2 regions of the Streptomyces sp. NBC_01515 genome follow, and region 1 is predicted to be linked to the other one. Evidence: riboswitches for the same ligand, from Rfam matches in the RefSeq annotation. Region 1 holds a riboswitch; the other holds the start of a gene.

Region 1 (4,742 bases):
CCGGGCTGCTGCTCCTGGCACCGGGGGAGTCCTTCACGACACCCGTCTTCGCCGGCCTGTGGAGCGACGCCGGCTTCGGCGGCGCCAGCCGCACCTGGCACGACTACCAGCGGACGTACGTCATCCCGGACGCCGACCAGGACCGGCCGGTGCTCTACAACTCCTGGGAGGCCACGCAGTTCGACATCTCCGAGGAGCAGCAGGAGACGCTCGCGCAGCGCGCGGCGGCGCTCGGGGTCGAGCTGTTCGTGGTCGACGACGGCTGGTTCGGCGCCCGCACCACCGATCGTGCGGGGCTCGGTGACTGGACCCCCAACCCGGACCGCTTCCCGGCCGGCCTCAAGCCCCTCGCCGACCGCGTCCACGCGCATGGCATGCAGTTCGGCATCTGGGTCGAGCCCGAGATGGTCAACCCCGACAGCGACCTGTACCGCGCGCACCCCGACTGGGTGCAGTACCAAGAGGGACGAAAGCGGACGGAGTTCCGCAATCAGCTCGTCCTCAACCTGGCCCGCGAGGACGTCCAGGAGTACCTCTGGGAGCAGCTCGACGGGCTGCTCTCCAGCGCCCCGATCGACTACGTGAAGTGGGACTTCAACCGCTGCTTCACGGATGCCGGGTGGCCCGGTGACGCCTATCCGCAGCGCCTCTGGGTCGACCATGTGCGCGCCCTGTACGCCCTGTTCGACCGGTTGCGGGCGGCCCACCCGGGCGTGGCCTTCGAGTCCTGCTCGGGCGGCGGCGGCCGGATCGACCTCGGCATCATGAGCCGTACGGACCAGGTGTGGACCTCGGACAACACCGACCCGCTCGACCGGCTCGCCATCCAGCACGGCTTCAGCCAGATCCACCCCGCGCGCGTGATGGCCGCCTGGGTCACCGACAGCCCCAACACCCAGCTCAACGGCCGCGTCAGCAGCCTGCGCTTCCGGTTCGTGAGCTCCATGGCCGGGGTGCTCGGCGTGGGCGGTGACCTCTCGGAGTGGACCGAGGAGGAACTCGCCGAGGCCCGCCAATGGGTGGACCTCTACAAGGAGATCCGGCCGCTCGTGCAGCACGGCGACCTCCACCGGCTGCGCCCGCCGAGCGGCGGACTCAGTGCCGTGCAGTACGTCCGCGGCGACGAGACCGTCGTCCTCGCCCTGCTTCAGGCGCAGCACTACGGCGAGCCACTGCCGGCGCTCCGGCTGCGCGGGCTCGACCCGACAGCATCGTACGAATGCCTCGAAACGGGCGAAGTCCACCGGGGGGCCGTCCTGTTGCACCACGGGCTGCGGACCGGGCTGCGTGGTGACCTCGATGCGACGGTTATCCGCCTGCGTCGCATCTGATCCCTCTGTCCCAATTGCAGCCTTCGTCCAACTCGCTCTGGAATAAAGGAACCTGAGAGGTGTGTACGTGAGCAGCGTCATATTCGTGACCGTGCGTCGTTCGTCATGTTCACGTAATTGACGTGCTTTTACAGGGGGATTGAGGGGTTGAGTCCTGTGGGAATTCACGGAGGGTGACGGTGAATTCCCACAGGGAAACACAAGAAACGCAAATCCGTGGAACCTCCTGCTTGTCCCTTTGCGTCTTCCTCGCTTACGTTCGCCACCAATCCGGACGGACGCCCAATCCTGCCGCCGACCGGACTCCGCACACACCCACCCGTATGCGGCAGGAGCGGGGGACCCACAGGTAAGACGCCTGTTCCGGTCTCCGGAACGGGCTTGGGGTTTAGCCGCGACCAGCGCGCGGCCGGGCATCTCCAGCCCGCACCCGACAGCTCACCTCGCAGGCGCCGGAGAGGAATTCGTCATGCCCGCGAAGGGTAAGCACCGCCGCCCGAAGTCCCAGCGACTCACCCGCTCGATGGCCGTAGCCGGAACCGGCGGCGCCGCACTCGCCCTTCCGCTCATGGGGGCCACCGGCGCTCATGCCGCGACCACGACTTCCGCTCCGGAAAAGGCGGTTCAGTCCGTTCCGGCGACCGAGAAGACGGTTACGGAGAAGTCGACTGCCAAGACCGTCTCGAAGTCCTCGGGCGTCAAGACGTATTCGGTGAAGGCGGGCGACTGGCTCGCGAAGATCGCCGAGGAGCAGGACGTCACCGGCGGCTGGAAGAAGATCTACCAGGACAACCGCGAGGCCATCGGTGGCGACCCGTCGCTGATCCACCCCGGCCTGAAGCTGACCCTCGGCAAGAAGGCCGCGACGAGCGGGACGGACACCGGTACGTCGTCCAAGTCGTCCGGCGCTACGTCCTCTTCGTCCTCGTCGTCGTCCTCCTCTTCCTCGGCGAAGAGCAGCTCGGCCGCGCAGAGCGACGACAGCACGAGCACCAGTACCTCCACCGGCTACACCCTCCCCGTGACCGGCGGCACCATCGGCACCGGCTATCACGTCGCGGGCAGCATGTGGTCCAGCGGCTATCACACCGGCGTCGACTTCGTCGTCCCGACCGGCACCACCGTCAAGGCGGTCGCCGCGGGCACGGTCGTCTCGGCGGCCTACGACGGCGCCTACGGCAACGAGGTCGTCATCCGGCACGCGGACGGCGAGTACTCGCAGTACGCCCACATGTCGCAGCTGTCCGTCTCGGCCGGCCAGACCGTGACCGAGGGCCAGCAGATAGGTCTTTCCGGCGCGACCGGCAACGTGACCGGCCCGCACCTGCACTTCGAGATCCGGACCACGCCGTACTACGGCTCGGACGTGGACCCGGTCGCCTATCTCCGCTCGCACGGCGTCACCGTCGGCTGACGCCGGAGCCCGGCGCCGAGCAGTTCCGCGGTCAACGCCCCTGATCGGAGGGTTATTCCGACTTTGGACAACCCTTTACGAGTGGCTTATCTCACCGCCCGTCAACCCCTAAATACGATCGCGTAGGTCACACCTCAGGGTGAATTATGGTTGCCGTGGCTAACGATTCGAAGAGTGACAACAGAGCGGTGATCGGGTCGTACGTGGCGGTGGGGGACAGCTTCACCGAGGGCGTCGGCGATCCAGGGCCCGACGGAGCGATGGTCGGCTGGGCCGACCGGTTCGCGGTACTGCTCGCGGACCGGCGGCCCGAGGGCGACTTCGAGTACACCAACCTGGCCGTGCGCGGGAAGCTGCTCGACCAGATCGTGGCCGACCAGCTCACCCGGGCCAAGGAGATCGGGCCCGACCTGGTCTCTCTGGCCGCGGGCGGCAACGACATCATCCGTCCGGGCACCGACCCCGACGAGGTCGCCGAGCGCTTCGAACGCGCGGTGGCCGACCTCACCGCCGCCGTCGGCACCGTCATGGTGACGACCGGCTTCGACACCCGCGGTGTGCCCGTGCTCAAGCATCTGCGCGGCAAGATCGCCACCTACAACGGACATGTGCGGGCCATCGCCGACCGCTACGGCTGCCCGGTGCTCGACCTGTGGTCCCTGAAGACGGTCCAGGACCGGCGGGCCTGGGACGGCGACCGGCTCCACCTCTCCCCCGAGGGGCACACGCGCGTGGCGCTCCGCGCCGGCCAGGTCCTCGGTGTCGAGGTCCCGGCCGACCCGGACCAGCCCTGGCCCCCGCTGCCGCCGCGCGGCACGCTCGACGTCCGGCGTGACGACGTGCACTGGGCACGCGAGTACCTGGTGCCGTGGATCGGGCGCCGGCTGCGCGGCGAGTCCTCCGGGGACCACGCCGAGGCGAAGGGCGCGCTGTCGCCGGACGCCATCAAGATGCGGATCGAGCGGGTGGCCTGACGGGGCGACGCGCCAACAGGCCGACACGGTAACGGGGTCACAGGCGCGGAGGTGACCCCTCGGAGAGGCGGCTTTTTCGGGAGGAGTCTCCTCGAAGAGGCGGCTCTTGAGGGAACGGCTCAGGGAGCGGTCAACGCCGCCCGCTCCAGGCCGAGTTCCCGTGCGAGCGCCTCGTCGACCCACTCCAGGGCCCGCGCCCGCGACACCGCGCCCCCGTAGGCGGTCATCTGTACGGCGAGCCCGTCGAGGAGGGCTGTCAGGCGCAGGGCGGTGGTGGTCGGGTCCGGGCAGCGGAACTCGCCCGCGGTCACTCCCTCGGCGACGACCTCCGCGAGCGCTTGTTTCCACCGGCGGTCGAGATCGCGGGTGACGTCCAGGAGGGCGGGTTCGCGGAGCGACACGGCCCAGCCCTCGATCCACAGGCGCCAGCCCTTGGCCTGCCCGGTCGGTGCGTACCAGCGCACCGCGGCCCGCAGCCGGCGCAGCGCGGTCGTACGACGGCCCAGGAGCTTGTGGAGATGCGCGAGGTCGTCCTCGGCGGCGAAGGTGAACGCGGCGGCGACCAGTTTCTCCTTGGTCGAGAAGTGATAGAGCACCAGCGCGTTGCTCACGCCGAGCGCCGAGGCCACGTCGGCGATCCTGACCGCCGCCACACCCCGCGCCTCGATCTGCTCGACGGCGGCCCGCAGCAACTCCGCCCGCCGTTCCGCCACGCTCAACCGCACTCTCGCCACGCCGTCACCCTAATCCGTTGCCCATAGGGGTGTTGTCCCGTACGTCACCGGTACCAGCCGAACCGTTCCGCGATGACCGGCAGCCGGTCGTCGACGATGGCGTGCGCGGCGGCGCGCGGTGTCGTGCCGTCGGCCTCCGCGCGGGCCAGCATCCGGTCGATCAGGGCGCGCATCGAACGCCGGGTGTGGGCGAACGCCTCCTCCGCGTCGGCGCCGATGTCGCCGAACAGGGTCCACCACCACCAGGCGTTCGTCCCGGAGTTCACGACCACGTCCGGCAGCACGGTCA
Region 2 (4,742 bases), 8.5 Mb from region 1:
TTCGCCTTGCCATCCCACGAAGGAGACCAAGAACGCTTTGAGGGACTCGAACCAAACCGCGTGAGCCTTCCCGACAGCCCTTGGTGCATACAGGGCGATCTTGGTCTCGATGAGTCTCACTGGTTGCTCGGGGCGGTCAGGGTCTAGATCGTCGGGAACTGCCTTTGACGCGAGGGTCTCGTTCCGGACCGCAGCGAACGCCAACATGATGCGGTGGGTTTCCTCCAATGCGTCAGCGCGATGTTCCCAGAATCTCTGATCCCGCTCCCGCGAACGAGTGCCTCGTTGGGTGATCACCGAAGCGAGAAGTGTGGCCGAGGCCCCAAGAAATGTGCCTATCAGCGTGGCTTCAAGAGGGGTCAGTCTCATGCCGGGAACGTAGGGCTCCCCGTGGGGTCTCGGGGGCAAAGTCTGGGGATCTACGGTCGGACGCCCTGGGCGGCCACGAGAGTCTGAGCGCGCACATGACGAAGGGGCGCCCCGTCATGTGGGGCGCCCCTTCGCAATAGACCGTTCACTCAGCTACGACCACGTGGCCCACGCCAACAACGACGCTTACAGTTGACATAATGAATTCAATAAACTTCATGCCAACCTCCACCTTGCGATTTGAAATTGTATTGCTAGGGCATGTGCCCCGGGTTTTGCCCTTACGGAGCGTGCGAATGACCTTGATGAACTCGTAGAAGTGCCAGAGTGCCAGACCAACCGTAAGTGTGATTGCCGGAATCGAACCGGCCGTAGCAATAGCTCAATGAACGGGCTGTAGCACAACGCTAGCACGGGCGACCGAATTTGGCGATCGGTCACCAAAGACCGCCAACCAACTGAAGCCCTGGGGTCTGCAGTTAGCACCCCAGGGCTTCCGCGCGTTCACAACAGGCCGAGCGCGGTGAGCACGGTCATGCAGAGGATCATGCATCCGCCGAAGACGCCGCCGCCGAAGAGCACCGCCACTGCTTTCCGCGCGCCAGGGGTGTGGCTCAGGAAGCCGCCCACCAGGGCCACGATGGTGGACACCAGGGCGCAGATGACGACGATGAGCGCCTTTACACCGAGAGAGAGGTTCAACGGTCCGAATTACCTTTCCGGTGATCGGACCAGGTGTCAGACCTCAGCCCGACCACCACGTGACGCACGTGTGGTCTTGCTGAGGCCCACCGACGTATGGGGCTCATGGAGGGGGCTTGGCTAGAGCCCGGCGCGGAGCCGGTTGTCCTCTCATGCCTGCAATTTGTGCGAAGGACGGCGTTGCCCTTGACCTGGAACGTCGGATCCAGGCTCGCTGCATGCTCGCTTACATTTGTCCCAACTCTACCGGGACCGGGGGGCGCTAGTGCGGCAGTGAGCTGAAGCCGCGTAACTGATTTCCGACCCCGTGCTGGCAGGCGCGGCCGGACGCCCCGCCCGCCCACAAGAGGCCGCCGGAGACCCCACGGAGCACCGGGACGGGCCACCCGCTGGCGGGGCGCGTGCGCACGAGGACGGTCAGCCCCTGGGCACACGCCGGCACCTACCTCTTGTGGCGGTGCTCAACACCCCACGTGACAGCCGCGGTTGGCGCTGACGCCACGACCGGGCCGAGCAGCCCTTGGGGTGAAGCCGCGAGTGTGCGGCCGGGCAACTTCGAGCCCGAATCCGACAGGTCATCCTTCACAGGCGGCTGACGAAGGACGAGCGAGCCATGACGGCAACGCAGAACGGTCCGCAGTTCTCGGGGTCCGGGGACGAACCCCCAAGGAACAGGAAGCACGAGGCTCAGGTCACGATCTTGATCGCGATCATCGCCGGGTGCTTCGCGGGCATCCTGTGGGAGCAGCTCCCCGAGCGGTTCGGTACGTGGAAGTGCATCCACTCCCGCTACCAGACCTGGCGCAACTGCGGTGTCTGGGACGAGATCCTGGCTGCCCTGCCCCGCACGGGTCAGCCCGTGTGGGTGCCAAATCTCGTGCCACCGCTGCGAATTGAGGGCAGGGTCGATCCCCGCCTTTTCACCGAGGAAGAAGCGGTACCCCCAGAAATGGGCGTGCCGGGGCCCGTTCAGCGCATGACGGTGCCGCCGTCGACGTTGATGACCTGGCCGTTGATCCAGGCTCCGTCGGCGGACATGAGGTGGGCCACCATGCCGGCGATGTCGTCGGCCCGTCCGTGCCGGGTGCTGCGGGTGCGGGCGAGCAGCGCCTCCAGGAGGTCGGGGGCCGCGCCCTCCTGGATGGCCTGCGTCAGGATCAGGCCCGGTGCGACGGCGTTGGCGCGGATGCCCTCCCTGCCCCAGCGCGAGGCGACATGCCGGGCGAGGGCGTTGATGCCCGCCTTGGTCGCCGAGTACGCGGGGCGCGCGGCCTCGCCGGTGAAGGCCGCGATGGACGAGGTGTAGACGATCGCGCCGCCGCCCCGGGCCAGGAGTTCGGGAACGGCATACCGCGTGACGAGCATGTGGCCCCGCAGATTGACGGCGAACGTCCGGTCCCACACCGCGAGGTCCATGTCGACGACGTCGGTGTCCTGGGAGACCGCGCCCATGTCGCCCGCGTTGATGTGCACGGCGTCGAGACCGCCGTACGTCCGCACGGTGGTCCGCACGAGTTCGCGGACCGAGGCCTCGTCGGCGATGTCGAAGCCCACCGCGACCGCCTGGCCACCGGCGTCACCGATGGCCGTGGCGGTCCGTCGGGCTCCGTCCAGGTCTCGATCGCCGACGACGACCCGGGCGCCCTCGTCCGCGAGCCGCCGGGCGGAGGCGGCGCCCAGTCCGGTGGCCGCGCCGGCGACGAGAACGGCCTTCTCCTTCAAGCCCTCCACACTGTTCCCTTCACGTCGTCGACGCTCTCCACCACCGCAACCAACCAACAGGTGACGGACTATGGCGCGAGTACCTCGATGACCGTGGCCGAGCCCATGCCGCCGCCCGCGCACATCGCGGCGACGCCGATGCCGCCGCCGCGACGGCGCAGTTCGTGCACGAGCGTGACGAGCATCCGGGCGCCGGTCGCGGCGACCGGGTGACCGAGGGAGCAGCCGCTGCCATTGACGTTGACGCGGTCGGGGTCGAGGCCGAGCAGTTTCACCGCGGCGACCGGTACGGCGGCGAAGGCCTCGTTGATCTCGAAGAGGTCGACGTCGGAGGTCGAAAGTCCGGCGCGGGCAAGGGCTTTGGGGATCACCTTCACCGGGGTGAGGCCCGTCTCGGCGGGGTCGGCGCCGACCGAGGCCCAGGAGCGGACGACGGCGAGGGCGGGCAGGCTCAGCCGATCGCTGGCCACCACCAGGGCGGCGGCACCGTCGTTGGCGCCGCCCGCGTTGCCGGCGGTGATGGAGAAGCCGTCGATCTCCGGGTGGAGCGGCTTGAGCGAGGCGAGCTTCTCCAGGCTGGTGGTGCGGCGGGGGTGTTCGTCGACGGAGAACAGTCCGTGCGGTGTGTCGATGGGCACCAACTCGGCGTCGAAACGGCCTTCGTCGATGGCGCGAATGGCGTTCTGGTGGGAGCGCAGGGCCCATGCGTCCATGTCGGCGCGGCTGAGGCCCGCCCGTACGGCGGTGTTCCAGCCGACCGTGATCGACATGTCCAGGTTGGGGGCGTCGGGCCGGTCGGGGTGCGTGGGCGGGCTCCATGGTTCGACCCACTCCCCGTCGACGCGGAAACGCTGTTTCGGGGACGTGGAAGCCGAGTTGACGCCGCCGGCGATGACGAGTTCGTCCATGCCCGCGCGGATGCTCGCCGCCGCGCTCTGCACGGCGGCGAGTCCGGCGGCGCAGTGGCGGTTGTACGCGAGGCCCGGTACGGAGGTGAGGCCGACGGTCAGCGCCGCGTGCCGGGCAACGACCCCGCCGCCGTACAGGCCCTCGCCGAGGATCACGTCGTCGATCGCGTCCGGGTCGAGGTCGTCCGTGGCGGCTGCGGCGGCGACGATGTGGTGGGCCAGGTCGAACGCGGTGGTGTCGCGCAGGGTGCCCTTGACGGCGGTGCCGACGGGGGTGCGCAGGGCGGACACGAGGACTGCTTCAGGCATGGGTGGTCTCCAACTCGGCGAGCAGGGTGCGGCGCAGCAGCTTTCCGGTCTCGGTCTTGGGGAGTTCGGCGCGGAACACGATCGCGTCGGGGGTCTTGGAGGAGCGAAGCCGGTCCTTGACCCACTGGCGGACCTCGGCCGGGTCGCCCTCGCCGACCACGACGGCCACGATCCGCTGCCCCCACTCGGGGTCGGGCACGCCGATCACCGCCGCCTCGACGATCCCGGGGTGGGCGACGAGAACGTCCTCTATCTCGGCGGGAGCGATGTTCTCACCGCCGCGAATGATGGTGTCGTCGGCGCGTCCCTCGATGAACAGATAGCCGTCGGGGTCCAGTCGGCCCCGGTCCCGGGTGGAGAACCAATCTCCCCCGGCCCCAGGGGGCTGAGAGGTGCCCCCAGCGTCGAGAGCGCTGCGTCCGCCGTACTCTCCGGATATCTGCTCCCCGCGCACGAACACGAGCCCCGTCTCCCCAGCACGGGCCGGTTTCCCGTCGTCGTCACGGATCTCGATCTCGATGCCGGGCAAGGCCCGTCCCACGGAACCGAGTCGGTCCCGTACGGCCGGGTCGGCCGACGCCAGTGCCTCGCGGTGGTCGTCGGGCCCGAGGACCGCGACCGAGGAGGCCGTCTCCGTCAGGCCGTACGCGTTGACGAACCCCGTGCCTGGGAAGATCTCCAACGCCCGTTCCACCACAGGTCGCGGGGTCCTGGCGCCGCCGTAGGCGAGGC

What was found. Region 1 has a riboswitch for cyclic di-AMP ahead of OG407_RS42145 (peptidoglycan DD-metalloendopeptidase family protein). Riboswitches for the same ligand answer to the same signal wherever they lie in the genome.
Region 2: another riboswitch for cyclic di-AMP. It lies ahead of OG407_RS03615 (transposase); the one in region 1 lies ahead of OG407_RS42145 (peptidoglycan DD-metalloendopeptidase family protein).

Annotation. Positions count from the first base shown of each region.
Region 1 covers NZ_CP109416.1:9,444,226-9,448,967, forward strand. The annotation lists gene OG407_RS42140 (alpha-galactosidase) at 1-1,331, shown strand, start outside; cyclic di-AMP (ydaO/yuaA leader) riboswitch at 1,634-1,796, shown strand; gene OG407_RS42145 (peptidoglycan DD-metalloendopeptidase family protein) at 1,801-2,745, shown strand; gene OG407_RS42150 (SGNH/GDSL hydrolase family protein) at 2,934-3,719, shown strand; gene OG407_RS42155 (TetR/AcrR family transcriptional regulator) at 3,839-4,453, opposite strand; gene OG407_RS42160 (Glu/Leu/Phe/Val dehydrogenase dimerization domain-containing protein) at 4,498-4,742, opposite strand, start outside.
Region 2 covers NZ_CP109416.1:901,509-906,250, forward strand. The annotation lists gene OG407_RS03605 (hypothetical protein) at 1-369, opposite strand, end outside; gene OG407_RS03610 (hypothetical protein) at 874-1,071, opposite strand; cyclic di-AMP (ydaO/yuaA leader) riboswitch at 1,552-1,677, shown strand; partial or broken gene OG407_RS03615 (transposase) at 1,685-1,888, shown strand; gene OG407_RS03620 (SDR family NAD(P)-dependent oxidoreductase) at 2,041-2,802, opposite strand; gene OG407_RS03625 (thiolase family protein) at 2,862-4,010, opposite strand; gene OG407_RS03630 (class I adenylate-forming enzyme family protein) at 4,003-4,742, opposite strand, start outside.